Regions from separate parts of the Micromonospora sp. NBC_01405 genome, predicted to be linked through region 3. Evidence: riboswitches for the same ligand, from Rfam matches in the RefSeq annotation. Region 3 holds a riboswitch; each other region holds the start of a gene.

Region 1 (9,943 bases), 1.8 Mb from region 3:
CGGTAGACCAGCCGGACCACGTCGGCCCGCTGGCGCAGCAGCTCGGCGAGGTTCGAGTGCACCGCGCCGCAGTGTCCGCACTGGAAGTCGCCGTACTCGACGAGGGTCACCGGGGCGTCCGCCGGCCCCCGGGCGTGGTCGGTCCCGGTCACCGGCACCCGAAGCCGGGCGGTGACCTGCAACGGTGTGGTCATCGGGTCACCACCGTGAGGCGGTTGCGCACCTCGTGGACGCCGGGCGCCGACCAGACCGTCCGCTCCACCGCCTCGCGCTCCGGCACCGAGTGCACCGTGCCCTCCAGCAGCACGGCGTCGCCGTGCACCCGCACGGTGACCTGCTCGCCGTCGACCGCCGCGGCGCGGGTCAGCGCGTCGACGATCCGTGCGGTGAGGTCGCCGGAGTCCGGCCGGACCGCCGGCCGCACGGTGACCCCGTTGCTCAACCCGCGTACGCCGGTCAGCCGGCCGACGACGCGTTCGGTGGCCCGGCGCTGGTACTCCCACTCCACCTCGCCGTGCAGGGTGACCCACCCGTCGGCGACGGTGACCTCCATCCGCTCGACCGGCACGAACGCGTCCCACTCCAGCGCCCGCCCGACGGCCGTGGCCAGCTCGGTGTCGGTGCGCTCCGCCGAGCCGGGCAGCCGGACGGTGAGGTCGTTGGCGACCGCCCGGACCCGGGCGACCCGGTGGGCGGCGCGTTCCGCCACCCACTTCTTCGCGTAGCTGTCCACCCAGCCGGTCAGAGTGACCACGCCCCCGGTGACGGTCACGCCGATCTCGTGCGGCTGGACCCGCGGCTCCCAGGTCAACTCGTCCAGCACGTCGGACTGGATGTCCTGGTCGGTGCGGGTGGTCGTCGCGGTGGCCATCGCTGCATCCTCCCGAATGTCGACGAACGATCGGCGGCGCGCGTGGGCCCGCCGGGGCCGATCCTGCCGCCGGAGCGGGTGAACCGGACCCACCCCGGTCGGGTGAGGGGTGCCGCGCACGGCCGGTCCCGGGGCGGCGGGAGGCGGCCGGGCGTCGACAAGGACCCGCCGGGTCCGGCACCATCTGTGGGCGGCGTGACTGTCGGCGGCGGGGAGTGAGCGATGGGTGAGGTTCGCATGGCGGCTCCGGTCGCCGCCCCCGGGCGGTGGGGCCCCGGGCGGGGCCGGGCGGCGGCCGTCCGGCTGGGCCTGCTGGCCCGGCACGAGTGGACCCTCGCGGTGCTCGGCTCGCTGCTGCTCGCCGCCGTGCTGACCTGGCCGACGCTGCGCGACCTGGCCGGCACCATCCCGCAGGACACCGGCGACCCGACGCTCCAGGCGTGGCAGGTCGCGTGGGGCGGACACGCCCTGCTCACCGACCCGGTGCACGTCTGGCACTCGAACACGTTCTGGCCGGAGCCGTACACCTACGCATACTCCGACACACTGCTCGGCTACGCCCCGTTCGGGATGATCGGGCACGGGCCGGTCGCCGCCGTGGTCCGCTACAACCTGCTGTACATGCTGGTGCACGCGCTGGCCTTCGTCGGGGCGTACGCGCTGTCCCGGCAGCTCGGCGCGGGCTGGGCGGGCGCCGCGGTGGCCGGGGCGTCCTTCGCGTACGCGCCGTGGAAGCTGGCCCAGGCCGGGCACCTGCACGTGCTCAGCATCGGCGGGATCGCGCTGGCGCTGGCCATGCTCGCTCGGGGGCACGGCTGGTCGCTGCGGCACGGGTACCGGCCGGACCGGGCCCGGCCGGGCTGGGCGGGGGCCGGCTGGCTGGTCGCCGCCTGGCAGGTCAGCCTCGGCTTCGGCATCGGCCTGCCCTTCGCGTACGCGCTGGGGCTGCTCTGCCTCGGCGCGGCCGGCGGGTACGGCTGGTCGTGGTGGCGGCGGGCCCGGCCGGCGTTCCCGCGCCGGCTGCTGGTGGCGGACCTGGCCGGCGGCGCCTTCTTCGCCGGGGTGACCCTGCTGATGGCCGCGCCCTACTTCGAGGTGGTGGCCCGGCACCCGTCCGGCCGGCGCACGGTCGAACAGATCGCGATGTTCTCCCCACCGTTGCGCGGCTTCCTCACCGCGCCGCCGGAGTCCTGGCTGTGGGGGGAGCGGCACATCGCCGCCCGGGCCACCCTGAGCTTCGCCGGGGAGATGACCCTGCTGCCCGGGATGGTGCTGATCGGGCTCGCCTTCGCCGGGCTGTTCGTCTCGGCGTGGCGGTTGCGGCACCGGCTGGCGCTGGCCGCCGGGGTGCTGGTCAGCGCGGCGCTGGCCGCCGGCACCACGCTGTTCGGCGACGGCGACCCCGGCTACGTCACCCTGGTGGAGCACGTGCCCGGCTGGGACGGGGTGCGCACCCCGGGTCGGCTGGTGCTCTGGACGACGCTGCTGCTGGGTGTCCTGGCCGCCGGGGCGCTGACCGTCCGTGAGCCGGACCCGGAGCCGGGGTCGCCCGGCAGCCGGTGGCGGCGCTGGGGGCAGGCGGTGCTGGTGCTCCCGATGCTGCTGGTGCTCGCCGAGGGGGTCAACCGCACCCCACACGTGCCCGCCCCGGTGCAGCCGGCGGCGCTGCACGGGCTGCGCGGGCCGGCGCTGGTGCTACCCAGCGACGGCATCCGGGAGTTCCACGTGATGCTCTGGTCCACCGACGGCTTCCCGAAGGTGGTCAACGGGCTGGCCTCGTTCACCCCGGCCGGCCAGCAGCAGATCCGGGCGGCGAGCGGGGGTTTCCCCGACGCGGCGTCGGTGGCGTACCTGCGAGGGCTCGGGGTGCGCACGGTGGTGCTGCTGCCGGCGTACGCGGCCGGCACGCCGTGGGCCGACGCGGCGGGCCGGCCGGTGGACGGGCTGGGCATCCGGCGGGAGACCGTCGGCGACGGGCTCGTCTACCACCTCGACTGAGCGCCGCCGCCGCGGTGGGCGTCCCCGGGCTGAGCCGCCACCGCGGTGGGCGGCCCGGGCTGAGCCGCCACCGCGCTCCGCGACCCCGCCCGGGCAGGGCGGCGCGGCGGGAGAGCATCCGCCGCGCCGCCGGGCCGGTCGGGTCAGCCTTCGAGGCCGACGGGGGAGTCGGGCCGGTCGACGTCGACGAACTCGATGTCGTCGGCGTCCCGGTCGCCCCGGCCGCCGGCGGCCCGCGCGGCCGACCCCGCGGCCCAGCCGACCGCCGCGCCGACCAGCGCGGCGCCGATCAGCAGCGTCCAGGGCAGGGCCGGGCGGCGGCCGGCGAGCGCGTCGAAGGCCAGCAACGCCCGGCGGCGGGCCACCTCGGCCGCGGAGCCGACCAGGTCACCGGCGTCGTCGGCGAGGCCCGAACCGTTGCGGCGGGCCGAACGGGCGGTGTCCCGGACGTTGTCCCCGGCGGAGCTGACGGCGGAGACCAGGTGCTGCCACGCCTGGTCCGCGATTCGCTCGGGCTTGCTGCGGCGTTCCAGCAGATCGGTTCCGAACATCGTTCTTACCTCCTCGGGGTGCCGAAGCTTGCGGCCACTTCGGCTTCTCGGCTAGGGCAGGGCTCGGGCGCCCCGCCCACCGGCATGGTCCGGCGGGCCCGTCCGCCCACTCGGGCAGTGCCCCGCCGGATCCGGCCGCAAACCCGGCCCGTCCGGCGGCGGCCCGCCGGGCGGCGGTCAGCGGACGGACACCACGGCAGCGCCACGGGCGAAGTCGTCGCCGTCGTCGTCATCGTCGTCGTCACCCGCGCCGCCGAAGCCGCAGGCCAGCATGAGAGCGAGCAGTGCGCCGACGCCGGCGAGGCCGGCCAGTCTCCGGATCATGAGTGGTCCTTCCGTGGTACGGGTGACGGACGCCACCGAGCGTAGGCGGGGCGGGCAACGGCGGCGGTGACCTCTCGCACCGGGTTCGCTGTGGGCGGGGCGGGGCGCGCCCGGCGCACAATGTGCGCGCGAAGGTCGGGGGTCACCGTTACCCTGGGTCGGCGACGTCGGCCCCGGGTCGATCGTCCGCTGAGCAGGACGTGAAAAGTCCGGATAAGGGCCAGCCCGCTGTGCCCTGATCCATGAATTGCTCATCCCGAGGGGTGGCGACCGAGGCCGTCGGAGGAATACTCTCGGTCGCGGCCCGCGTACTGATGAGGCGCCCGTGAACGGGCGAGTGGAGGTGCTCGCGTGAGCCTGTCGATCGTGAAATCGGTACTGTCGGGTGGTGTCATCGAGATCGTCCCGCGCGGCGAAATCGACGTCGACACCGCGTACGAGGTGCGCGAAGCCATCGCAGAGGTGCTCGCCAAGGGGCGTCCCGCCCGCATCGAGCTCAACATGCGCCTCGTCACCTTCATCGACTCCGTCGGTATCAGCGCGATGGTGGCTGGTTTCCAGACCGCCGAGGTCAGCAGCGTGAAGCTGGTCGTCACCGAGCCGAGCCGGTTCGTGCACCGACAGCTCTGGGTGACCGGGCTGCTCGGTCTGTTCGGCGCTCCGGAGCCCTACTACGCGGGTGCCGGCGCCGCCACCCCCGAGGTGCTGCCGGGCGCCTGACGGCCGTCCGCCTCGGGTGCCACCCGGGGCGGTTCACCGGGTCGGTCACTATGGGTCGGTTCACCGTGGCCGGGTCGGTGGTCCTTCCCTCCGGGGGTCGGGTGGGGGACGATCGGGACGTGCTTCGGCGAGACACCTTCCAGTATTCGGTTCAGGCCCGCTGCCCGCGGGCCGAGGCGGTGGCGCTGCTCGGCGACCTGGCCCGGCAGGGCGAGCTGCATCCGCTGATCACGCGGGTGCGCCGGCTGCCGCCCCGGCCGGGCGCCCGGGCCAGTTATGCCATCACCGACCGGCTCGCCGCCGGGCCGCTGCGCTTCCCGGTGACGTACCAGGCGGACGTGCTGGTCGTCACCGACGACGAGATCGTCACGGTGGCCCGGCAGCGGCCGGCCACCACCGTGCGCAACCGCACCCGGCTGCGTGACGAGCCGGGCGGGGTGGTCCGGATCGACGTGGAGATCACCCTTGCCGCCCCGGCACCGCTGTTCCGGTACGCCTTCCGGCAGGCCCGGTCGGCGCATCTCGGGCTGGCCCGGAGGTTGGGAGAGGTGCTGGACCGCGCCGGGGACGGCCCGGCCCAGCCGGCCTGAGCGGCGCGGCCGGGCCCACGGCTTGTGCGGGTGGCCCCCGGACGGCGAGGGCCACCCACCGTCCGGTCAGTACACCGACAGGTGCACGTGGTTGGTGTGGTCGCTGGACGGGTCCCCGTTGCCCCCGCTGTACGACTTCCAGCCGCTGCTGGGCAGCCAGATCTGCCTGAACCAGATCACGTACAGCACGGCGAGGTTGTCGGCGTTGCGGATGTAGTACGCCGCCAGGTTGTTGCCGTAGGTGCGGTCCCCGCCGGAGGCCACCCCGCCGAAGCCGCCCTTCTGGGCGGCGAAGTCGCACGCCCGTCCCTTGGGATGCTCGCCGGAGCCGCTGGGCCGGTGGCAGGAGACGTACCGGGTGAAGCCGGCCGACTTGGCCTGCTGGAGCGCGTGCAGCGTCCGTGGGGTGATGCAGCCGTTGGCCGGGGTCGGGTCGTTCACGCTGCACGACTCCGACGGCCAGGACCCGTCGGAGTTGCGCTTCGCCGGGGTGGCGTTCGCGCTGGAGGTGCCCCGGTTGGCCCCGTCGCCGCTGGCGCTGGTGCTGGCCTTCTCATTGGCCACGGTCAGGGCCTGCTCGGCCTGATCCTTGCGCTTGGCCATCACGGTGACCTGCTTGCGCTGCTCGCGGATCTCCCCGTCGAGGGCCAGCCGGGTCTTGGCGGCCTGGTCCCGGGTCTCCAGCAGGTCGCGCAGCGCCCGGTCCTCGTTGGTGGCGACCGCGTCCAGCGCGGCGACCCGGTCCAGGAAGCCTGCGGGGTTGGTGCTGTTGAGCAGCGCGGACACCGGGCTGAGCCGGCCCGACTTGTACGCCACACCGGCGATCTCGTCGACCTTGGCGCCGCGTACGGTCAGCTCCGCCTCGACCGTCTTGAGCTGGCTGCCGAGCTGCTGCTGCCGCTTGACCGAGCTGGCCAGGGCTCTCTTGGCGTCCAGGTAGCCCTTGCTGGCCGCTTCGAGTTGGGCGCGCAGGGCGGGGGTGCCGCCCTCCTCGTCCTGGCCGGGCGTGGGGGCGCGCAGGCCGGTGGGTGGGGCCGCGCCGGCCGGGGCCACCGGCCCGAACCCGAGGCCGACGGCGAGCGTCAGCACCAGCATCGCCGCCATCCGGGCGGCGGTCCTTCGTACAGGTGCCACTACTGGCATACGTATGTCCTTCCGTCAGTCGCCGACCGGGTTAGCTGACGGGTTCGGGACGGAAGATCCCTACCGCTCAGGCGGATGCACCCCACGAACATGGTTCCCCGGCTCGCCAGGAGGCGATTAGGCGGCGGCCACCGCAGGCGCCGGAGGGCGCCGCCCGGCGGAGGCCGGATGAGAGCTTACCGGTGCGGATGAGACCCCCGCTGTCTCCGTGGCGGACGGTGCGTGGGCCAATACCTCCAAAACCGGCATGAGGGCACAATACACCACCTAATTGATGGGTGTGGGTATCACCAGCCGGTCGGCCCGCAGGGGTCCGCCGACGCCCCGGGCTCCACCTGCAACGTGGCGTGCTCGATGTGGAAGTCCTCGTGCAGGGCGGTGCGGGCCGCGGTCAGCACCGCGCCCACCTCGGCGTCCGGCGCCATGGTCAGGTGGGCCGAGGCGACCTCCATGCCGGAGGTCAGCGTCCAGACGTGCAGGTCGTGCACCTCGACCACGCCGGGCACCGCCGCCAGTCGGTCGTGCACCGCGGTCACCTGGAGGTGTTCCGGCGCGGCCTGCACCAGGATGCGAACCGCGGCCCGCCCGAGCCGCCAGGTGCGGGGCAGGATGAACACGCCGATCGCGACGGCCACCAGTGGGTCCGCCCACCACCAGTCGGTGACGGCGATCAGCGCCGCGGCGCCGATCACCCCGACCGACCCGAGCAGGTCGCCCAGCACCTCCAGGTATGCCCCACGCATGTTGATGCTCTCCTTCGCCCCGCTGCGCAGCAGGGCGAACGCGGCAATGTTGGCGAGCAGGCCCAGGGTCGCCACCACGAGCATCGGGCCGACGGTCACCTCGGGTGGGTCGCCGAATCGGCGGACCGCCTCGACGAGGACGTAGACCGCGACGCCGCTGAGCAGGACGGCGTTGCCGAGCGCGGCGAGCACCTCCAGCCGGTAGAGCCCGAAGGTGCGCTGAGGGTCGGCGGTGGCCCGCCGGGTGGCGGTGATCGCGGCCAGCGCCATGCCGATGCCGAGCACGTCGGTGAACATGTGCCCGGCGTCGGAGAGCAGCGCCAGCGAGCCGGTGCCGAACGCGGCCACCGCCTCGACGATCATCAGGGCGGTGAGCAGCCCGAAGGCCGCCCAGAGCCGCCCTGAGTGGCGGTCTGCGGCGTTCGCCACCGCGCTGTGGTGGTCATGACCTGCGCCCACGCCAACACCCTCCGTCCCCGATCCGAACCCGATTTAATGTATGCTCACATCGCTATGTATGCAAGTAAAAGTCGGGCGTCCGACCGAGGACGGGGGCGCCGGCCGGTCAGCCGGTCGGATCGATCGTGGTCAGCCGCTGGGTGGCCCGGGACAGCGCCACGTACAGCGTCCGCACGCCGGAGCCCGGATCGGCCCGGATCTCGGCCGGGGCGACCAGCGCGACCCCGTCGTACTCCATGCCCTTGGCCTGAAGACTGGTCACCACCTGCAGGCGCGGCGCGGCCAGGCCGGCGAGCCAGCCGGCGACCTCGTCCCGGCGCGGCACCGGCGTGATCACTCCGACCGTCCCCTCCACGTCGCCGAGCAGCGCGGCGACCGCCGCGACGGTGGCCCGTTCCAGCTCGGCCGGCGGAACGGTCAGCGCGACCGGCTCCACGCCGGTGGACCGCACCGCGCTGGGCAGCCTGAGGTCCGGGTAGAGCCGGCGGATCTCCGCCGCCGCCACCGCGAAGATCTCCGCCGAGTTGCGGTAGTTGGTGGTCAGCTCGAACTGGTGCCGGCGCCGCCGGCCCAGCGCCTGGTCCCGGGCCCGGGTCAGCTCCTCCTCCGTGCCCGTCCACGCGGTCTGCGCCGGGTCGCCCACCACCGTCCAGGACGCCAGCCGGCCGCGCCGGCCGACCATCCGCCACTGCATCGGGGAGACGTCCTGCGCCTCGTCGACCACCACGTGCGCGTAGTCGCGGTAGTCCTCCGGGCGCTGCCGGGCCGCCTCCCGGGCCGCCCGCTGCCGGTCGGCCTGCGTGCTCAGCTCCCGCACGCCCCCGGCGAGCTGGAACGGGTCACGCTTGGCCCGCTTCGGCTGCATCGGCTTGCCCAGCAGCGCGTCCAACTCGTCCAGCAGGGCGATGTCGGCGATCGTGAGCCCCTCGGCGTCCAGCGTCCGGTATGCCTCGGCGAGCAGGCCGATCTCCGCCCGGGACAGGATCCCCCCGGCGTACCGGCGCAGCCGGTCCGGGCGGGCCAGCCAGCCCAGCACGTGCCGGGGGTGCAGCCGGGGCCACCACGCCTTGAGGAACTCGCGGAACTCGGACCGCTCGGCGATCTCGTCCTCGAACGCGCGCTGCTCCGGCAGCCGCCCGACGTTCATCCGCCGGGCCTGGGCCCACAGCGCGGCGAACACGCCGTCGAAGCCGGCCCGGCGCGCCTCGTTGCGGCGGGCCCCCCGGGACAGCGCCCGGTCCCGGATGCCGTCCAGCTCCCGGCGGTCCAGCCGGAGCAGGGCACCCCGGTAGAGCAGGCGCAGCTCGCCCGGCCCGCCCGGCACCGCGTCCCGCGCAGCCTGCTCAAGCACCCGCCGCATCCGCAGCGATCCCTTCACCGCGGCCACCTCGGGCGGGTCGGTGCGGGTCGCGTCCATCCCCGGGAACAGCGAGCCGAGCGAGTGCAGCGTCGCGGTCTCCTCGCCCAGCGACGGCAGCACCGAGGCGATGTACTCCACGAACACCGCCGACGGGCCGACCACCAGGATGCCGCCGCCGGCGTACCGGCTGCGATCGGAGTACAGCAGGTACGCCGCCCGGTGCAGGGCGACCGCCGTCTTGCCCGTCCCCGGGCCGCCGGAGACGATCGTCACCCCGGAGCCGGGGGAGCGGATCGCCTCGTCCTGCTCCCGCTGGATGGTGGCGATGATGTCCCGCATGCCCCGGCCGGTGGCCCGGGACAGGGTGGCCAGCAGCGCCCCGTCGCCCACCACCGCCATGTCCGGCGGGGCAGCCGCCGGGTCCAGCAGGTCGTCCTCGATCCGGGTCACCCGCTCGGCCGAGGACCCGATGGTGCGCCGCCGCACCACGCCCAGCGGCTGCGCCGGGGTGGCCTGGTAGAACGCGGCGGCGGCCGGGGCCCGCCAGTCCACCACCAGGGTCTCCGCGTCCTCGCCGCGCACCCCGAGCCGTCCGACGTGCAGCACCTGCCGGTCGCGCAGGTCCAGCCGGCCGAAGACCAGCCCCTCGTGTTCGGCGTCGAGCCGGTGCCGGCGCTGGGCAGCGTGGAAGACCATCGCGTCCCGCTCGACCAGCGCGCCGAAGTTGCCCACCAGGGCCAGCTGGTAGCCGTCCTTTTCGGCCTGAGCGGCCGAGCGGCGCAGTTCGCTGAGGCGGGCGTACACCCGGTCGAGATGCCGCTGCTCGACGGCGATCTCCTGCTCCAGGGTGGTCCGGTCGGTCACGCGCAGCTCCTCGCAGACGGCGGCGGACGGCCGCGCCGGGGCGCGGGCCGCGCCTCGGGCTAACCGGAGAGGGTACGGCCACCGGCCGACCGGGACGCGGGGCCATGCCGCCGCCGCGATCCAGCCCACGTCCCGGACCGCCGCTCACCCCTGTGGCGCGGCTCCGGTCAGGCCGGGGAAGCCGTGTGCGGCGCGCCCGCCAGGACCCGGTGCAGCACGCCGGCCACGGCGGCGTTCACCTGGCCCGGCCGCTCCATCATCAGCATGTGCCCGGCGCCCGGGCAGACGGTCAGCTCGGTCGCCGGCAGCGCCGCCGCGAT
Region 2 (9,943 bases), 3.5 Mb from region 3:
GCCGGCGGAGAGGGTGTACTGCAACGGCGAGATCGGCTGGTACGGCACGCCGGCCGGGTATGCCGCCTCCTCCGGGTACGCCCGCCCGTACACCGGGATCGTCGCCTTCCCGGCCTTCGGGGTGGCCACCAGGCCGAGGGTCCAGGCCGCCGTGGGCGCGGACGCCGGGTTGTGGAACCACGCCTTCTGCCCGAGGTACCAGATCGCCGTCCAGTCACCATCACGGCCGGCCAGGGCGTACGTCTGCCCGGTCGACGCGCGGGCGCCGTGGTCGGAGACGGCCATCGTGGCCGGCGTGCCGTTCGGACGCAGGGCGATGTCGTTGACCAGCGGCGCGTCGGCGCTCGGCGCGCTGCGCAGCACCACCGCCGAGGAGCCGCGCGAGGGGCACGGCACGCCCGCCGTCACGCAGCCGGTGAACGCCGGCCGGTTGGTGGCGAAGTCGGGGTTGATCCGCACCATGCCGGTCAGCGGGGTGCCGGTGTTGAGCTCCGGCGCGCGCAGCAGGTCGAAGTAGTGCGACCAGTCCCAGTACGGGCCCGGGTCCCAGTGCATGCCCCGCACGTTCGCCGCGACGGTGCCGGGGACGTTGTCGTGGCCGATGATGTGCTGCCGGTCCAGCGGGACGCCGTGCCGCAGCGCGAGGTACCGGACCAGCTTCGACGAGGTGCGGTACATCGCCTCGGTGTACCAGGTGCCCTGGGCGGCGAAGCCCTCGTGCTCCAGCCCGATCGACTTGGAGTTGACGTACCAGTTGCCGGCGTGCCAGGCGACGTCCTTGGTCTTCACGTGCTGGGCGATGTGCCCGTCGGCCGAGCGCAACGTGTAGTGCCAGCTCACGTAGGTCGGGTCCTGGACCATGTTGACCGTGCCCGCGTAGCTGCCCTCGGTGTCGTGGATGAGGATGTACTCGACCTTCTGCCGCTTGGGCCGGTCGGACAGGTCGTGGTTGCCGTAGTCGCCGGGGTCGGCACCGAGCGACTGGTAGGGGGCGGGGATCCACTCGCAGGAGATGGTCGACGGACACTCCAGGCCGTCGGGGCGCGCCGGCAGGCGCAGGCCGAGCCGGTCCAGCCAGGACTTCTGCGGGGTCACCGCCCGGGCGGCGAGGGTCACCCGCTGCCCGTCGTCGGTCACCCGGCTCTCGCCGCCGGCGATGGTGCCGAAGACCTCGTCGGCGAAGGAAGCCGCCGCGTCGGCGCTGTCCGCGCCGGCGTACCGGGCCACCGCGCCGTACCAGGCCGCCGGGTCGGTGCCGGCCCCGACCGGGGCGCCGATCTGCCGCTGGTACGACGCGAGCAGCGCCGCCCCGCCCCGGATGTTCGTCGGCGCGTCGGCGCGCAGGGCAGCCTCGTCGGCCCCGGTCAGAGTGGCGGCGGTGTCCAGGGTCTGCAATGACGCCGCGGTCGGGGCCTCGTCGGCCGAGGGCTGGGCGGCGGCGGGGGCCGGGCGGGAGTCGTCCCCGCGCGGGTCCTCGTCGCCGGAGTCGTGGTGGGTGCCGGTGGGCAGGCCGGTCACGTATTCGGCGTCGGTTAGGTGCATCGGCCCGTACCCACCGCTGGTGCTGGGGGTGCCGGCGTTGGTGTCCCAGCGGGACTGGAGGTAGGAGACGCCGAGCAGGACGCTCTCCGGCACGCCGTACTCGGCGGCGGCGTCAGCGTACTGCTGCTGGCGGTCGGGGGTCTGGCCGGCCGCGGCCGGGGAGGCGGTGGTACCGAGGGGCACAAGGGCCGTGGTTGCGGCCACGGCGGCGGCGAGCAGGATCCGTCTGCTCGACGACACGACGGAACGGGGCATCGAACCTCCTGGTTGGGCATTGTTTGAGGTCACCCTTCCGCCGCCGCACTCCCGCGTCAATAGCTTTCCACCAGGTACCACGATGTGAAGGAAACTTCCGCACGCTGGGCGTGGTGCGGCGTGTATGGCCCGGCGGGTTGCGGATCGATAACGGGCGTCTCTACTCTGGTCAATCGTCGGCCGGTAGCTGTATCGCCCAGCCGGGCGGTGACGGTCCGACACCGCCGAGTCGCCTCCGGGTGAACCGGGGACCCAGGTACGCCGGGGTGAATCCGCAGCGCCGCTGCGGTAGGGCGCTCTCCCTTCCCGCCCGAACCCGTCAGCTAACCCGGTAGGCGGTCAAGGAAGAAGGAGAACGGAGCCAGGTGGCACACCCTGCCCTGCGGCGCCCGTCACGCCGGTCGGCGCACGCCGACCGGACGCCTGTTACGCCGCGCCCACGCTGGTCACGCTTCACCACCGCCCTCGCCGCACTGGCCGGCGCCGCCGTCATCCTGACCGGCGCCCCGACCTCGGCCCAGGCCGATCCCTCGATCGCCGAGATCGAGCGGCAGATCGACCAGGACTGGAACAAGCTCGAACCGCTCATCGAGCGGCACAACGCCACCCGTCAGGACCTCGCCCTCAAGCGTCGGCAGGCCGACGCCGTCGCCAAGCAGATCGGGCCGCTGCAACGCCGGGTCGACGAGGCGATGGACAAGGTCAGCGGCCTCGCCGTCGAGGCGTACAAGAGTGAGAACCTGTCGGCGGTGAACGCGCTGCTCGGCAGCCGCTCGCCCGGTCAGGTGATGGGACAGTTGGAACTGCTCGACCAGTTCGCCGAGCGCCAGCAGCGCGACATCCGGGCGGTCATCGACCTCCGCGACGAGCTCGATGCGAAGAAGAAGCCGCTGGACGAGATGGTCACCCAGCTCGCCCGCACCGAGGCGCAGCTCGCCGCCAAGCGGAAGCAGATCAACGCAGAGATCGACCGGCTCCAGAAGCTGCGGCTCAAGGTGTACGGCACCGGCGGTGGCGGCGCGCTGCGTCCCGCTCCCTGCCCGGCTGCCTACCCCGGCGGCGGCGCGGGGGTCGCGGTGAAGTTCGCGTGTGCCCAGATCGGCAAGCCCTACGTCTGGGGCGCCGAGGGCCCCAACTCGTACGACTGCTCGGGCCTGATGCTCGCGGCCTGGGCCAAGGCCGGGGTGTCGCTGCCGCACAACGCGGCCCAGCAGCGGTCGGTGACCGCCCGGGTGAGCCGCGCCGACCTGCGCCCCGGCGACCTCGTCTTCTACTACGCCGACCTGCACCACGTCGGCATGTACGTCGGCGGCGGCTGGGTGGTGCACGCCTCCCAGGCCGGCCAGCCCGTCAAGATGAAGCGCGTCGACGACGGCCAGATCCACAGCTACGGCCGCCCCGACTGAGCGGCGAGGGGCCCGTTCCGCGGGACGGGTCCCTCGATCGCGCCCGCGCCGTCAGCGGGTGGGCCAGGTGCGCCAGTTCTGCCAGGAGCGGCTCGGCGTCGGGCCGCGCTGGCCCTGGTACCGCGAGCCGTACACCGTCGACCCGTACGGGTGCTCGGCCGGCGAGGAGAGCCGGAAGATGCAGAGCTGGCCGATCTTCATGCCCGGCCAGAGCGTGATCGGCAGGTTCGCCACGTTGGACAGCTCCAGCGTGACGTGACCGGAGAAGCCCGGGTCGATGAACCCGGCGGTCGAGTGGGTGAGCAGCCCGAGCCGGCCCAGCGAGCTCTTGCCCTCCAGCCGGCCCGCGAGCTGGTCGCCGAGCGAGATCACCTCCAGCGTGGAGGCGAGCACGAACTCGCCCGGGTGCAGCACGTACGGCTCGCCGTCGGGCACCTCGACCGCCGAGGTCAGGTCGTCCTGCTGCACCGACGGGTCGATGTGCGTGTAGAGATGGTTGTTGAAGACCCGGAAGAGCTTGTCGAGGCGCACGTCGATGCTAGACGGCTGCACCAGGGTGGGCTCGAACGGCTCCAGCGCGAGCGTGCCAGCCTTCAGCTCGCTGACGAGATCGCGGTCGGAGAGCAGCATCGGCACACCATAGCGACCCTGGTCGGCGGGCCTGTCATCGCCTACGGCGACCGGCGCGCCGCGCTCGCCTGTCGTACACGTGTTCGATAGAATGTCCACATGGCTTCCTGGTCCGAATTCGCCGCTGACGAGCCACGACTCGCCGGCGGGATCCGCCTCCTCATGCAGCAGTACGGGCCGGGCTTCGGCTACCTGGCCACCGTCCGCGCCGACGGTGGGCCCCGGGTGCACCCGGTCTCCCCGGTGATCACCGACGACGGGCTCTTCTGCTTCATCGTCGACTCGCCGAAGCGGCGCGACCTCGAACGCGACGGCCGCTACGCGCTGCACTCCTTCCCGCCGGAGGACAGCGACGACGAGGCGTACGTGGCGGGGCACGCGTGGCCGGTGACCGACCAGGCCCGGGTGGCCCGGCTCGCCGAGCTGGGGCGGGCTGCCCCGCAGGTGGACTGGCGGCTGTTCGAGTTCACCGTCGACGTGGCGATGCTCGCCCGCCGCTACCAGGGCGGCGCCGTCTTCCCGGGCGGCGGCCCGGGGCAGCCGGCCGTGCAGGTGTGGCTCGACCCCCGGTCCGCTGGTGACCCGGGTGGCGCCCCGGTGGGCGTACCGGATCAGGGGCCGACCCGGCGCGTCCGCGGCTCCCACCGCGCGGCGGCCTGACCCCCGACGACGCCGGTGCCGGCCCCGTCGAAGGACGGAGCCGGCACCGGAGGGTCAGGAACAGGGGTGCGTCAGGCCGCGCGGTACGCGTTCCACGCGGTCAGCATCCGGCTCGCCTGCCCGGCCGTGAACTGGTACATGCACGAGTCGTAGGTGTAGTCCATGAAGTTGGTGATCGGGTCCAGGCCGGTCGCGGTGCAGGTGTTCCGCCCGGTCGGGCACTGGTACGCAGGCGAGGCCTCCGCCGGGGTGTCGCTCACGCTGTCGCCCGAGCCGGAGCAGCCGCCCTGGAAGGTGTGGTACAGGTTCAGCCAGTGGCCGACCTCGTGGGTGCCGGTGTCACCCTGGTTGTAGTTGGTGGCGGTGCCACCCGGCAGCGACTCGTTCAGGGCGACGACCCCGTCCATCTTGTCCAGGGTGCGCTTCGGGAAGGTCGCCCACCCGAGCAGGCCGTCGCTCAGCTCGCCGAGGTACACGTTCAGGGTGTTCTTGCCGCCCTCACGCAGCGAGGTCTTCATCGAGCGCTCGGCCGACGAGCCCGACACGATCGGGTACCACGCCGGGTTGGTGACCCGGTTGATCTTCTGGAGCTGGAAGCCGAAGGCGGTCGCCGCGCCGCCGGTGGCACCGCTGTAGGCCTGGTTCAGCACGTTGATCTGCGAGTTGATCAGCGAGTCCGGGATGTTGCCGCCGGCCCGGGTGCTGTTCTCCTGGATGACGTGCACGACGACCGGGATGTTCACGGTCGCGAGCGTGCCGGCACCGGCGCCGGCCCGGAAGCTGGCCCGCTCGCGCAGGGCGCCCGCCAGGTCGGCCTCGCGCTCGCGGACCTGTGCGGCGGTCAGCTCGTTGGGTTCGTGCTTGGCCTGTGCGCCCGCCTTGACCCGGGCGTCGGAGTGCACGTCGGCCGGCTCGGCGCACGCCTCCGCCGGGGCGGCGGAGAAGGCCGACGCGGCCGGAACGACGCCCACGGCGGCGGTGCTGAGCAGGAGTGCGAGGGCCGTCGACGCGACGCCGGCGGTACGCCGGGTCAGCAGGTTGGCACGGAGTCCCATGGGCCTACCTCTTTCTGTCGGCGCGGCAGGGGGTGTGTCGCGCCGTGGCTGAAACGTGTGGCAGACGTTACAACCCATCGAAGCATTTGAAAACGCCTATGAGTTGCCGGCATGGAACTTCTACGGCTCATCGACGGATCGTGGGGAGGCGGTGAGGGCGGCCCTGGATCGGGTGGGGAGGAGTGCGAGCCGCGCCGTCGGCCCGACGGCTGCCGGTGGGCGGCGCGCGACGGGGTGCCTGGATGCACCCGGCGACGTCGTCGGGTACAGTGGGGCCGCCTGCGGGTGTAGTTCAATGGCAGAACATCAGCTTCCCAAGCTGACAGTGCGGGTTCGATTCCCGTCACCCGCTCCACGCACGAAGGACCTGGTCAGGACGCGAGTCCCAGCCAGGGCCTTCGATGTTGCTACCGCTTCCTGTGCTGCCCGTGCCCGCCTCAGGGCAGCCGCGTGCCCGTGAGTCGATAGCGCCGCAGGTCCCGGCGCGTACGCAACACCGTCATCAGGAGGAGCAGGCCGAGTCCGGCGCCGGTGAGGCCGTACCCCAGATTGCGCAAAGGCGGGTAGGACTGCATGGTGTCCGGCAGGAACCAGCCGCGTGGATCGACCAGCGCCTCCAGCCTGTCGCCGACCTGTAGATCATGCTCGGACCTGTAGGTCATCTCGCCCACGTCCTCGCCGCTTGCGACCGTGGCGACCCGAACCGCCTGGTAGGTGCCGGGCGCGGACTTGCCGGAGCTGTCCTCGGTGACCACGACAGCCACCCGCTCCCCGAACACTTCGAGGTAGGCGAGGCCCACACCGATGGGGGCGACGGCGAGCAGACAGATCGAAGCGATCGTCATCGGCACGATCCACCCCGGTTCGACGTCCGTCCCGTCCTCGCCGATGAACCAGACCAGCCCCATGCCGAAGAGACCGAGCACCGTGAACACTGTGCTGAGCACGACGACGAGCAAGCTGAGGCCGTGGCTGTAGAGGGCACCCGCCGCGCCTCCCGCCACCAAGCAGGTGAGTAGGGAACCGAGGGTCAGCAGGATCTGTCGGACAACCAGTCCAGTGCGGGGCACAGGCTCATTGTGCGGGGCTCGCGCAAACCCTCGCGGAGATCAGACGCCGAACGCGGCGGTGGCCTCGCAGGGTAGGTCCAGAGCTGGTCGGCTGGGGCGGCGCAGGGCGGTCGGCGGGCCGTACCCGACCGGGACGCCGGGGCGTCGAGCACGCTCGCCTACGCTGCGCGGCATGGATCAGAGTCTGCCTCCGAAACTCACCCGGGATGAGGCCATCGTCCTCGTTGAGCGGATCATGAGTCTCGGCTACGCGGACGATGCTGAGCTCAACGACCTGTTGGCTCAGCTCGAACGTGACCTCGTCTACCCGGACGTCGCTGAAATGATCTTTTCGGTCCCGGAGCTGACGGCCGTTGAGGTCGTTGACCGGGCCCTCGCCTACGCGCCGATCGAGATGCGGTCCGGGCCGTGGACGGAGCCGGCGACCAGCTAGATGACGTCGCCGTCGGGTGGGAACTGCTTGTCGACCAGCGCCAGCAGGGCGGCGTGCGTCTGGCGATCCGCAGCCACGATGAGCCCGCCCGCGCCGGTGTGCAGCGGTTGTCCCTGGATGCCGGTCACCACGCATCCCGCGGCCTGGCACAGGGCGATCCCACTGGCGAAGTGCACGCTGTCCCGCAGGTCGCCGTCGGTGACGTAGGCGGCCCGTCGGCCCGCGGCGACCCAGGCGACCGCCAGGGTGGTGGAGACCACGCGTGGCCGGAACCGCTCGACGAACCCCGGGTCGGCGAGCAGCCGCGCCGCCCGGAACCGGGGAGCGTTCGGGAACGGCGGATCGAGATTGACGTCCACCAATCGTGACTCGGCGGAGGGTGCGAGTCGCTCGTCCACGCCGTCGCGGCGTACGTACGCGTGAGTGCCGTCGGTCCAGAACACCTCGTCCGTGAACGGGTCGGCCGAGGCCGCCACGGCGACCCTCGCATCGGCCCGCAGCGCGACGTTCACCGCGACCAGCATGTTGCGTACGGCGTAGTTGAGCGTGCCGCACAGGGGGTCGACCAGCCACTCGCGGGCGGTGTCGTCGGCACCTGTGCGTCCACTCTCCTCACCCGTCACGGCATCCTCGGGCCGTGCGGAGCGGAGGACGTCGAGGATGGCGTTCTCCGCCTCGATGTCGGCCGAGGTGGCGAAGTCACCCCCGGACTTCTCGAAGCGGGTCAGGGCGGCTCCGTACCTGGCCCGGACGACGACGGCTCCCGCTTGCGCGGCCTCGATCGCCACGTCCTCGTCGCTGTTCGGCATGCGCGCAGGGTACCGGCCCTCGACGGGTCGAATGTGGCCCGATCCGGCGAGCCGGGCGCTCTACTGCGTTCTGTGGCGCGGTCGACGCGTCAGGGACAGCCAGCCGAGGAACCGGGCGTACATGGCGGGCCCGTCGGGGCGTCCGCCCAGCCGGTACACGTCGTCCATCGCCTCGTACATCGACGTGGCCAGGTAGAAGGCGCGCGCGACCGAATGGCCGTAGAACTCGGTGGCCAGGTCGAGTTGGGCCGCCGAACACGGCCACTGCGCGGCACAGACCCAACAGAGCCAGGCCGGGCGCATCGGCAGGTGGGGGCGGCTCACGGTACGTCCTGCCGTCGGGCCGTAGTCCCTCACCGACACGGCCGACCACCGTTGCCGCGTAGCTTCCCGCCCCGCGCACGGAACTCGCCCGCCGCCGGTCGCAGGACCCGCGTCGCGGTGTCGTTACGCGGGAACCGTGCGGCGGGATCATCGGGCCGATCAACGGCGGGTCGTACGGGACCGGGTCCGGCTGGGCCGGCGACGGCGCGGGCTTCGGATCGGGCTTCGGCTTGTCCTTTCCCAGGCGCTCCCGCCACGACGGACACGCGGCGTGCCGGCCCCGGCGGTTGTTGGCGCGGTGACGTCCTTCTCGGTTCCGCACGATGCTCCCTGTCCGTCGAGTCTTGGAGAGGGAGCCCGCCCCCGCTCCTCAACGCAGGAAGACCGGGGCGGCCCCTCGACGAACATGAACCGGGCTGTCTATCACCGACTCACGCCGTCCAAATAAGAAGCCTCCCGAAAGTTGCGGCGCGATCACACTGCGTTGCACTATGAAGTCCAGACGTACCGCCCGCGTTCCCCGCTGACAGTCTTCGTGATTGACGAAGCGGTGCTCCGCCGAGGTCATCCAGCCGTGATGGGCCCGCAGCTCGATTACCTCGCGACCACAGCTCAGCGACCCGACGTCATGGTGCACGTTCTCCCACTGAGCGCCGGCTTGCATCCAGGCCAGGCCGGGCCTTTCATCATCGCGACCACACCGGAGGGCGAGGAGGTCGGCTACCTCGATGATCAGTCCTCCGGCCGTATCACGAATGACGTTGCCCCCCTCTGGGCCGTCTGGGATACCGTGAGATCGGTAGCGCTTCCGCGTGACCAGACCATCGACCTGTTGAGGGCGCGAGCATGGACGACCTGACCGGCGCGCGGTGGCGAACCAGCACCCGCAGCAGCTCCAACGGCGGCGCTTGTGTGGAGGTCGCTGACAATCTTCCTGGCGTCGTTGCCGTGCGGGACAGCAAGGACCCGATGGGTCCGGCGCTCACCTTCGCTCCGATCGCGTGGAGTGCGTTCGTCGCCCGCATCGCCGAACGGGCCTGACGACCCCGTACCCCCGGAGCACCCGCTTCCAGCAGCGCGGCGGGCGCTCTGTCGTGTACCGACGGACTGCGGTCTGACGGCGAAACCGGTGGTGCCTGTCGTCGGCGTCCCGGTACCGTCCTGGCACTCCGGGCTCGAATCGGTAGGGCCGGACGAGCGGTGGCGAGGTCGAGATGGGCAGCGGTGGCGGTACGACGGTGCTGTGGCGTCCGACCGGTCCGGAGGAACTGGATCTCGTCCGCCTGTCCGGGTGGCGGCGCTGGCCGCCGCGCCTGCCGGACCAGCCGATCTTCTACCCGGTCCTCAACGAGGAGTACGCGATCATGATCGCCCGGGACTGGAACGTCCCGGCGTCCGGCGTCGGGTACGTGACCCGCTTCCACGTCGAGTCGGACTTCGTGCGCCGGTACCCGGTGCGGCAGGCCGGCGGCGAGTCCATCCTCGAACTGTGGGTGCCCGCCGAGGAGCTGGACGAGTTCAACGACCACATCGTCGGGTCGATCGAGGTCGTGCACGAGTTCCGGTAGCCGACAGCTGGCGCTTATGTCGAAGTCGGTCCACCTCGGAGCGGCGCGGGCGGTGGGTGCGGGGTGAGGGCTCGCCGGGCCCCGCCCGCTCCGGGCGCTCTTGCGCGCCTGACCGGGTCGGCGGCGGCTCCCGCCCCGGAACTGGGAGATCTTGGAAGCAAACGGCCCCTCCAGGGGCCGAAATCTTCCAA
Region 3 (9,943 bases):
CGTCGTTGAGGGTCACGAAGATCCGCTCGTCGCCGTCGTCAACCAGGCCCGGGGCGATCCTGACCAGTCCCAGGTTCCAGTCGGCATCCATCTGCGTCAGTGCCGCAAACGCGTCCCGGTCGCTGAACTGCGACTCGCCGAAGTCCAGGCCCAGCCTGCTCTGCGCGCTCAGGGCCTGGGGAAAGTCCCGGTCGTGCAGATCGGTGACGATCACCGCCACCAGCGCCAGCAGGGTGAACAACGTTCCCGCGACCGCCATTGTCACGCGCCTATACAACGACCCTCCCGGGCGATCTCCGGACACCGTGGCGGAGGTGATGCCACCCGCCGTACCCAGACAACCAGGTGGAACGCGCCGGAACATCGGGCCGTGGGCGGCATCGGAGGTCACTCGTCGGCCCTGGGTCCGTCAGACCGTGGTCCGATGCGGGTGCCCGGGAGGCACGAGCCCGCGCTTCGCACCCCAACGCCACGGAGCCTGGGAACGGTAGGCTGCGCGGCATGACCGAGAGCCGGCATCGCTCCCTTCGATCATGGTTGCTGCTGTCGGCCGGTGCGCTGCTCGTCGTGATGACGGCCATCCTCGCGCTCGGGCTCACCTGGCCGTTCGTCACCGTCCTACTGCTCGGCTTCGCGGCGGTCTCCGTCTGGGCGATCGCCCGGCTGCTGGTCGAGCGTGCCGAGCACGAGACGGTGATGGCGCGCCGCGACATCACCGAGGCGGTGCTCGCGGAGCGCCTGCGCCTAGCCCGCGACCTGCACGACATCGTCTCCCAGGGCCTGGGCATGATCACCGTGCGGGCTGCCGCCGCAGCGCACCTGCACGCCCGCAAGCCGGACGATGAAGCGCTGCTGGCCGCCATCGAGGACGTGGAGGCCATCAGCCGGAAGGCGACGGTCGAGCTGCGCCGCATGCTGGACGCGCTGCGGGAGGCCGACGACCGGCCCGCCCGCCACCCCACGGAGACCCTGGCGTCCCTGCCGGAGATCATCGAGGGCGCCCGCCGGGCCGGCCTGCACGTGGAGTTGACCCAGGAAGAGCTCGGCTCGGTGTCCCCCGGCGCCCAGGTGGCGATCTGCCGGATCGTCCGCGAAGGGCTGGCCAACAGCGCGCGTTACGCTGGCTCGACCACGGTCGACGTCCGTCTGGCGCGGACCCCGGCGGCAGTCAGCGTGACCATCGACGACGGCGGGCCGAACCGGGGCTGGGCCGTCCGGCCAGGCGCCGGGCACGGCCTCATCGGGCTGCGGGAACGGGTGAACAGCCTGGGTGGGACCCTGACGGCGGAGCCGCGCGCAACGGAGCACGGGGATCGTGCGGGGTTCCGTCTCGAGGCCATCATTCCCGAGGGAGCGGTGTGAACGGATCCAACCGGCCCCTGCGGGTCGTTCTCGTCGACGACGAACCCCTGCTCCGGCGGAGCCTCGCGATGATCATCGACGCCGAGCCCGGTCTCGCTGTGGTCGGAGAGGCCGGCGACGGGATGGAGGCAATCGCCGTGGCCGAGGCGACCGTGCCCGACGTGGTGCTCATGGACGTCAGGATGCCGCGGCTCGACGGCATCGAGGCGACCCGGGGCATCTGCCGGCTGCCGGGGCTCGGGCACACCCGAGTGCTGGTACTCAGCATGTTCGACCTCGACGAGCACGTCTTCCACGCACTCCGCGCCGGAGCCAGTGGCTTCCTGCTGAAGGACAGCCGGCCCGCCGATCTGCTCGACGCCATCAGGCGTACGCACGACGGCGAATCGCTCTTCGCCCCGTCGATCCTGGCGCGCTTGGTCGAGCACTACGTCTGCAAGCAGCACACCGGCCCTGCCGGCCCCGCGCAATCCCTGCTCGACCAGCTGACCGCCCGGGAGGCCGAGGTGCTCGGCCTCATCGGGCAGGGTCTGTCCAACCACGAAATCGCCGGGCATCTCACCATCGCCGTCAAGACCGTCAAGTCCCACGTCTCACACCTGCTGAACAAACTCGGGGCCCGCGACCGGGTGCAACTCGTGATCGCCGCGTACAACGGTGGCCTTGTGAATCCCGTGCCCGCCCCCGTACGTGACCGGCGGCCGTAACACCGTGACCCGGTCCGTCACCGGCCCGGGTCACCTTGACATGGACAGGGCGAGGGCGGCGTCGCGGACGTCGGCGACCGGGTGCCCGCGCAGCGTCCGCAGCAGGTCCCGCCACGGCGTCGACCACCCGTACGACTCCCCGGCCCGGGTCAGCGCCAGCGCGAAAAGCCCGGCCGCGTCGCCTCGGGCGGCCAGTTCCCGGGCCGCCGCCAGCAGCAGCCCGGCATCCACGGAGGCGGCGGCCCGGCGTACCCGGTCGGCGAGGGCGTCGGCCAGCCGGGCGGCCAGCGCCGGGCGGCCGGCGGCCAGCTCGAACAGCTCGGTCAGCTCGGCCACGAGCTGCTGGGGGGTGCGCCCGTCGAGGCGCACCAGGGCGGTCAGCAGCCCGGCCGCCCCGGCCACGAACCCCGGGTGCCGGGCCAGGTTGCGGGCGGCGTCCCGGGCCGGGTCGCGGTCGGCGTCGACGCCGGCGCGCTGCGTCCACACCCGCACGGTCCACAGGATCGCGTCGATCCGGCGGCGGGCCGGCCGGTCCCGCTCCGGCCCGCCCGGGTCGTCGTCGGCCGCGTCGAGGGCCACCAGCCGGCGCAGGGCGGCGTCGAGCGCGGCCCGCTCGGGGCGGTGCGGCAGGTCCAGCAGCGCGCGCAGCAGCATCGACCGGGCCGGCCAGCCGGCGTGCGCGTCGAGGTCGGTCAGCGCGGCGACGACCAGGTCGGTGACGTCGGGCGCCCAGCGGGCCCACTGCGCCAGCCGGATCAGCGCCGCCTGGAAGACCACCCCGTCACCGCTGCGGCAGGCGGTGACGACCAGGCCGGCGTACCGGGGTCGGTGCGGCTCCGGAACCTCGTGCGTCCCGGCGGCCAGCACGGTCAGGGTGTCCTCCCGGCCGCCGCCGACGGCCAGGTCGAGCACCGCCCAGCTCTGCGGCGTGTGCAGCCGCTGCCGGGCGGCGGCGGTGACCGCAGCCCGGACGTCGCGGTGCTGGCCGGGCTGCTGCCACACCTGCAACAGCAGCGGCACCGCCTCGGGCGGCCCGTGCCGGCCGAGCAGCCGGACGGCCTCCTTGCGGCTGGTCACCCTGCCCCGGCCGAGGGCGACGCCGGCGAGCCGGGGCAGCAGCGCGGAGGGGGCGACGAACCGGGCGGCCCGGCCGGCGGCGTACATCGCCACCCGGGCCCGGTCGTCGTCGGCGTGCGCGAGCAGCGTGGTCAGGGCCTCCTCGGGCCGGTCGGTCCAGGGCAGCGCGCCGAGGGCCGCCTCGGCGAGGGTGACGTTCGCGGAGTCGACGTAGCGCAGCACCAGGTCGCGGCCGGCGTCGGGGACCCGCGCCGCGCGGGCGAGCGCGGCGGCCCGGGCGTGCATCGGCTGGCCCGCGTCGCGGGTCAGCCGGGCCTGGAGGTCGACGTACGCCCGCCGGTGCCGGGGCAGCCAGCGGTCGACGTGCCACGGATGCCCGGGCACCCAGCGCGGCCCGGCCGGCAGGAACGCTCCGCGCGGCGGCGGGCCGAGCAGCACCCGGTCGAGCAGGTCGGTGCGCCGCCCGCAGACCGTCCGCCACACCGTCTCGAACGTGATCACCGACGGGTCTGCGGCGAGCAGGAGGGCGACCCGCTCGCCGCGCGGCGCCGGGTCCGCCAGCCACAGGTCGGCGGCGGTCCGGACGACCGAAGAGACGTTGCCCGGGCCGGTGGCCCGGTACAGCAGCTCTTGGAGCGCGGGCAGCCGCCACGCCCGGCGTCCCAGCGCGCGGGTGACGGCGAACAGGGCGGTGAACTCGCCGCGCGCCATCCCGGCGGTGATCCAGGGCAGGAGCCGGTCGAGGACGACCTGCTCCTGCCCCCGGCGCAGGCCGTGGTCGAGCCGGCCCAGCGGGGGCAGGTGGTGCCCGCCGAGGAGTGCGTCGAGGGTGTCCAGCGCCCAGCCCAGCAGCTCCGGTTCGTCGACGTGGTGGCGCAGCACCCCACAGGCCAGTTCGCCCAGCGCGGACAGCGTGCGGGTGGACGCGTCTCGGGCGTGGGTGGCGTCGGTGACCAGCGCGGCCAGCACGGGCCGCGAGTCGGCGCGCAGCGGCCGGGCCATGGTCGCCAGGGTGGCCAGCGCCGCCGAACGGACCGGGTCCTGCTCGTTGCGCAGCCCGACGAGCCGGGCCACGGCCTCGGCCACCGCCGCCGGGTCGCCGCTGCGCCGCGCGGCGGTGAGCAGCAGCTCGTACGCCGTCGCCCGGTCCCCCGCGTCGGCGGCGCGCAGGGCGGGCACCAGCGCCGCGGACGCCTCCGGCCAGGGCAGCTCGGCGCTCCACGCCCGCACGGCGGCCTCGTCGGCACGGACCCGCTCCAGGGTGAGCACCCGGCGGGCCTCCCGTTCCCGCCAGCGCCGGGGCAGCACCGCCATGACCGCCGAAGACGGGATCGCGGCGGCCGTCTCGACGTCGGCGAGCGCGGCGTCGTACAGGGTGCCGCGCGCCGCCGGGGGCAGCGCGTCCAGCAGCGCCGCGAGGCGGGCGTCGTCGGCGCGCAGCCGCCGGGCGAGCGTGACCAGGTCCGCCGGCGACAGCGCGGCGAGGCGGCGCAGCAACGCCGGGGGCAGGGTGGCCCGGGCCAGCCACCCGGCGCGGGCCGGGTCGGTCAGCAGCGCGAGCACCCGGGCCGGGGACGCCGCGGCGAGCACGCCGTAGCGGGTGAGGTCGCCGGGCAGCCCGTCGGCCGGGGCGTGGCGTTCGAGCAGGGTGAGCACCCGCTCCGGGTGGCCGACCGCCGTGCCGAGCAGCGCGCCCGCGCGGGCCGCCCACCAGCGGGAGCGTTCCGAGCCGTCGAGGCCGGGCAGCGTCGCCTCGGCGTGGTCGAGCAGGACCCCGGCGTGCCAGCCGACCAGGGCCGCCCCGCCGCCGAGAGCGTGGTCGAGCAGGGGCAGCAGCCGGCGTACCGTGTCGGGGCCACAGGCGGGCAGCAGCGCGACCGCCTCGGCGTCGCCGAACCGGTCGCGGACCGCGTCGACGAGCCGGTCGGCGACCTCCGGGCGACGCAGCGACCGCAGCGACCGGTAGACCAGCCGGCGCAGGTCGGCCGGGGCGTCGGCGAGCAGGGGGCGCAGGCCGTCGGCGGTGAGCAGGCAGACACGGACCGCGACGGCCCGGATCGCCGCGTGCGGGTCGTCGAGGGCGGCGGCCATCCCGGCCCGGTCGCCGACGACCTGGGCCGCGGTCACGGCGAGGAACCGGTGGTACGTCGACCCGGCCCGCAGGTCCGCGAGCACCCCGTCCAGCCGGCCGGCGGCGGCGAGGGCCCGGGCCCGGGCGGCGAGGGTCGTCATCCGCTCCCGGTACGGCAGTTCGTCGAGGTCGTCGAGCAGGGCGGCGGTGTGGCGCGACATCGCGCCATTGTGCCCGGCGACGGGCCCGGCGGCCGACTCGTTTTGCGGGGCTGTGACGGTGCTCCCACGAGCACTTCACCCGGGTGGCGTGCTCGTCGGGGACGCGGAAGCGCCCGGCCGGAGGAACCGGCCGGGCGCTTGCGGTGCTGGGTGCCCCGGGACCGGGACGCCGGGTCGCACCGACCCGGCCGGGCGGGTCAGAGGCTGAGCCGCTGGCCCGGGAAGATCAGGTTCGGGTGCTCGCCCACGACCCGCTCGTTCTTCTCCCACAGCACGCGCCAGCCGCCCCGCACGCCCTGCGCCGTGGCGATCTCGGAGAGGGTGTCGCCCGACCGGACCACATAGGTCATCCCGCCGCTGGACGGAGCGTTCTTCGGGGCGCTCCTCGTGGTGTCCCGCTTGCTGCGCGAGGCCGGCTTCTCGGTACGCGAGGACCGCTCCTTCGGGGCGGCCTTCGTCTCCGACTTCCGCTCCGACTTCGAGCTGCCCTTCGTCGAGCCGCCCTTCTTGCCGCAGGTCGGCCACGCCCCGATGCCCTGGCCGTCGAGCACCTTCTCGGCGATGCGGATCTGCTCGCTCCGGGTCGCCAGGTCGGCGCGGGCCGCGTACTTCTTGCCGCCGTAGCCGGCCCACGTGCCCTGCGAGAACTGCAGGCCGCCGTAGTAGCCGTTGCCGGTGTTGATGTGCCAGTTGCCGCCGGACTCGCACGAGGCGACGGCGTCCCAGTTGACCGCGGCCTGGGCCGGCGCGGCCGGGCCGGCCAGGGCGACGACCCCGGCGAGGGCGCCCGCGGCGAGAGTGCCGACGGCGGCGCGACGGACGGTCACCCGACGGTGGCGGGCGGTGTATTCAGTTGCCATGTGTGATTCCTCCACGCCGGCGAGGTGAGCTGTCGGGTTCGGGCCGAGGAGCCCGGCCGCCACAGGCGGCTTCACCCCGAGGTGCGGTGCACCGAGGAACGTGTGGGTCCCCCGCTCCTGCCTGACTGCCAAGGGAACCGACGGTCGGCGGCAGGACTAGGCGTTACCGACCGTGGTCGCCGCGTTCGCGGACTCGACCGACGTTAGGCACCGTTGGTGACGGGTGCCCACCTCTTGTGAAGTTCTTCACCCGCTCGGGCGAAGGGCCACATTGTCGACTTGCGAGACTTCGGCAGCCATGCAGGGCGAACGCCGGGCCGAGTCTGATCAGGGTGAACCGCCAGCGGACAACCTCGTCCCGTTACCGAGCGTGATTGGGGTCCGATTGCGCACATCGGATACCGGAAACGCTCGGTGATCGCCCACACAGCTCAGTGGGGCGGGCGGCGGCCGTGTCCGGCGACGGCGGTGTCGGCCGTGCAGCTCAGCTCGCCGGGGGCAAGCTGCACCCGGGCGGGCCGCCACACCTCGACCCGTCCACCCTCCACGCGGGCCAGCAGGCAGTCGTACTGACTGGCCCGCAGCGCCACCCCCACGACCCCACCCACGGCGGCGACCTGCCGGGTGACCAGAGGCTCGAGGTCGAGGCCGTCGACCGCCGCGCGGACGGCCTGCTCGGTGGCCGCACCGCCGGTGGGAAGGGCTTGGCGCAGGTCGTCCTCGGCGGAGCCCGGGAGTTCCGGGTCGACGGAGACGGTGAGCGGGGAGCCGTCGGGACAGGACACCTCGTCGACCCGGTCGTCCATGGCATCCTGCTCGACGCTGATCGCATAGCAGACCGGCAGGTCGAACGGCTCGTTCATCGACCGGCCGGACGCGTCGACCGCCGTGGCCACCCCGTGCACGCGGACGATCAGCGAGACCCCGCCCCCGGTCCGGGTGTCGTCGATCCGCATGACCTCCGTGCCGGCAACCCGGGCGGCCTCCCGGGCGTACCGCTGCGCCGGGTTCGGGTGCCGGCGTTCCCGCTTGACGGCCTGCTCGACGAGGGTGACCTTGCGGCCGGCGTCCTGCATCGCCAGCTCCCTGGTCCGGGCCGTGTCGACCTGCGGCTCCGGCCCGTAGCAGCCGGGCAGCAGGAGCAGCCCGACCGACACCGACACCAACCCGCGCAGCCGCCCCCGAAGCATGGGGCCATTATCCCGGTCCGCCCGCCCGCCCGGGGCCCTGCCCGGCGGGAGGCGCAACGCCGCGCGCCGGGCGTCCACGGTCGACAATGTCGACCGGGAGCCCGGCGCGCGGTGCGTGGCGGCGGCTACAGGGTACGGGCCAGCCGGTCGGCGAGGATGCGGGTGAACCGGGACGGGTCGGCCAGCTCGCCGCCCTCGGCCAGCAACGCCATCCCGTACAGCAGCTCGGCCGTGTCGCCGAGCGCGTCGGCCCCGGCGTCCTGCTCGTGGGCCTTGCGCAGCCCCTCGACCAGCGGGTGCCCCGGGTTCAGCTCCAGGATCCGCTTGACCTGCGGCACCTCGTGCCCCATCGCCCGGTACATCTTCTCCAGCGTCGGGGTGATGTCGTGGGCGTCGCCGACGACGCAGGCCGGCGAGGTGGTCAGCCGGGTGGAGAGCCGGACCTCCTTGACGCTGCCGGAAAGCTTCTCGCTCATCCAGGTCAGCAGGTCGGCGTACTCCTGGCGCTGCTGCTCGCGGGCCGACTCGGCCTCCTCCTTCTCCTCCTCGGTGTCCAGGTCGACCTGGCCCTTGGCGATGGAACGCAGCGGCTTTCCGTCGAACTGCCCGACCCGCTCGACCCACACCTCGTCCACCGGGTCGGTGAGGATCAGCACCTCGTAGCCCTTGGCCCGGAACGCCTCCATGTGCGGCGAGTTCTCGATCATCGACCGGGACTCGCCGGTCATGTAGTAGATGTCGCCCTGGCCGTCCTTCATCCGCTCGACGTAGTCGCGCAGGCCGGCCAGCTCCGCCGGGTCGTGGGTGGAGGCGACGGAGACGATGTCGAGGATCGCCTCGGTGTTGTCCGGGTCATCGAGCAGACCCTCCTTGAGCGCCGGGCCGAACTCCGCCCAGAAGGTGCGGTACTTCTCGGCCTCGTTGGCCTTCAGCTCCTTGACGGTGGCGAGGATCTTCTTCACCAGCCGGCGGCGCACCGCCTGGATCTGGCGGTCCTGCTGGAGGATCTCCCGGGAGATGTTCAGCGACAGGTCGTGCGCGTCGACGACGCCCTTGACGAAGCGCAGGTAGTTGGGCATCAGCGCGTCGCAGTCGTCCATGATGAACACGCGCTTGACGTAGAGCTGCACGCCGCGACGGGCCTGCGGGGCGAACAGGTCGACCGGGGCGTGCGACGGCAGGAACAGCAGGGCCTCGTACTCGAAGGTCCCCTCGCCCCGCATGTGGATCGTCTCGAGGGGGTCAGCCCAGTCGTGGCTGACGTGCTTGTAGAACTCCTTGTACTCCGCCTCGTCGACCTCGCTGCGCGGGCGGGCCCACAGCGCCTTCATCGAGTTGACGGTCTGCACCTCGCGGGTGACCGCGTCGTCCTCACCCGGGCGCTCCACGGTCATCCGGATCGGCCAGGCGATGAAGTCCGAGTACCGCTTGACGATCTCGCGGATCTTCCAGTCGACGGTGTAGTCGTGCAGGTTGTCGTCGCTGTCCTCCGGCTTGAGGTGGACGGTGACGGCCGTGCCCTGCGGCGCGTCGTCGATGGTCTCCACGACGTACGTGCCCTCGCCGGTGGACTCCCAGCGGGTGCCCTCGGCCTCCCCGGCGCGGCGGGTGACCAGGGTGACCCTGTCGGCCACCATGAAGGTCGCGTAGAACCCGACCCCGAACTGGCCGATCAGGTCGGCGGACCCGGCCGAGTCCTTCGACTCGCGCAGCTTGGCGAGCAGCTCGGCGGTGCCGGACTTGGCGATGGTGCCGATCAGGCCGACGACGTCGTCGCGGGACATGCCGATGCCGTTGTCCCGGACGGTCAGGGTGCGCGCCTCGCGGTCGACCTCGATCTCGATGTGCAGGTCGGAGGCGTCGGCCGCGAGATCCTTGTCGACCAGGGACTCCAGGCGCAGCTTGTCCAGCGCGTCGGAGGCGTTGGAGATGAGTTCGCGCAGGAAGACGTCCTTGTTCGAATAGATCGAATGGACCATCAGCTGGAGCAGCTGGCGCGCCTCCGCCTGGAATTCCAGCGTCTCGATCCGGTTGCTCACACCGACCCCCTTCAGTTACGTCCGACCTTCGCGCACAGGATACGAGCCGTCGCTGGCGGTCGCGTCACCCGCCCGGCCGGTGTCGGCGCGGTTGCTGCCGCACCGGACAACCCCTCGCCTGGCTCAACCGGGTGGCGAATCTTGGGGGTCACGCCGGTGTGCTGGTACGCCCCGGCGAGACCGCGGCCCTGCTCTCCTCGCTGGTCGAGGTGCGGTAGCAGCGGGTCACGGCCAAGCCGCATGAGGTAGGGTCGGCACCATGAATCACCCAGGCATCGCGTCGATGAGGCTCCGCACCCGCCGCTGACGGCGGCGCATCGAGCGATCCTCACCTCCCTGCCCGCCGTTCCGGTCTCCTGCCGGGCGGCATCTTCGGGCTGCCCGGCTCCATCGCGAGCTGCGGAGCATTCCTGTGT

Evidence for each region. A riboswitch is a leader RNA that binds a small molecule or an ion and turns the genes downstream of it on or off. The one in region 3 is predicted to bind cyclic di-AMP.
Region 1: linked by a shared signal. The riboswitch ahead of OG559_RS19300 (coiled-coil domain-containing protein) and the one ahead of OG559_RS26810 (transglycosylase family protein) in region 3 are both predicted to bind cyclic di-AMP.
Region 2: linked by a shared signal. The riboswitch ahead of OG559_RS11355 (NlpC/P60 family protein) and the one ahead of OG559_RS26810 (transglycosylase family protein) in region 3 are both predicted to bind cyclic di-AMP.

What each region holds. Positions count from the first base shown of each region.
Region 1 is NZ_CP109532.1:4,414,467-4,424,409, forward strand. It holds gene OG559_RS19265 (DsbA family protein) at 1-194, opposite strand, end outside; gene OG559_RS19270 (BON domain-containing protein) at 191-871, opposite strand; gene OG559_RS19275 (hypothetical protein) at 1,094-2,869, shown strand; gene OG559_RS19280 (hypothetical protein) at 3,013-3,420, opposite strand; gene OG559_RS19285 (hypothetical protein) at 3,598-3,744, opposite strand; gene OG559_RS19290 (STAS domain-containing protein) at 4,096-4,464, shown strand; gene OG559_RS19295 (SRPBCC family protein) at 4,584-5,054, shown strand; gene OG559_RS19300 (coiled-coil domain-containing protein) at 5,121-6,197, opposite strand; cyclic di-AMP (ydaO/yuaA leader) riboswitch at 6,202-6,331, opposite strand; gene OG559_RS19305 (cation diffusion facilitator family transporter) at 6,485-7,399, opposite strand; gene OG559_RS19310 (HelD family protein) at 7,506-9,623, opposite strand; gene OG559_RS19315 (alpha/beta fold hydrolase) at 9,791-9,943, opposite strand, start outside.
Region 2 is NZ_CP109532.1:2,715,450-2,725,392, reverse strand. It holds gene OG559_RS11360 (N-acetylmuramoyl-L-alanine amidase) at 1-1,797, opposite strand, end outside; cyclic di-AMP (ydaO/yuaA leader) riboswitch at 2,010-2,150, shown strand; gene OG559_RS11355 (NlpC/P60 family protein) at 2,163-3,203, shown strand; gene dcd (dCTP deaminase) at 3,255-3,833, opposite strand; gene OG559_RS11345 (pyridoxamine 5'-phosphate oxidase family protein) at 3,933-4,493, shown strand; gene OG559_RS11340 (zinc metalloprotease) at 4,565-5,548, opposite strand; tRNA gene OG559_RS11335 (tRNA-Gly) at 5,830-5,903, shown strand; gene OG559_RS11330 (hypothetical protein) at 5,986-6,507, opposite strand; gene OG559_RS11325 (hypothetical protein) at 6,658-6,792, opposite strand; gene OG559_RS11320 (e9imm peptide) at 6,791-7,051, shown strand; gene OG559_RS11315 (inositol monophosphatase family protein) at 7,048-7,860, opposite strand; gene OG559_RS11310 (hypothetical protein) at 7,921-8,184, opposite strand; partial or broken gene OG559_RS11305 (DUF5753 domain-containing protein) at 8,693-9,043, shown strand; gene OG559_RS11300 (DUF397 domain-containing protein) at 9,031-9,225, shown strand; gene OG559_RS11295 (hypothetical protein) at 9,399-9,752, shown strand.
Region 3 is NZ_CP109532.1:6,215,064-6,225,006, reverse strand. It holds gene OG559_RS26830 (hypothetical protein) at 1-265, opposite strand, end outside; gene OG559_RS26825 (sensor histidine kinase) at 502-1,362, shown strand; gene OG559_RS26820 (response regulator) at 1,380-2,069, shown strand; gene OG559_RS26815 (hypothetical protein) at 2,100-5,438, opposite strand; gene OG559_RS26810 (transglycosylase family protein) at 5,636-6,298, opposite strand; cyclic di-AMP (ydaO/yuaA leader) riboswitch at 6,298-6,451, opposite strand; gene OG559_RS26805 (hypothetical protein) at 6,730-7,488, opposite strand; gene htpG (molecular chaperone HtpG) at 7,614-9,467, opposite strand.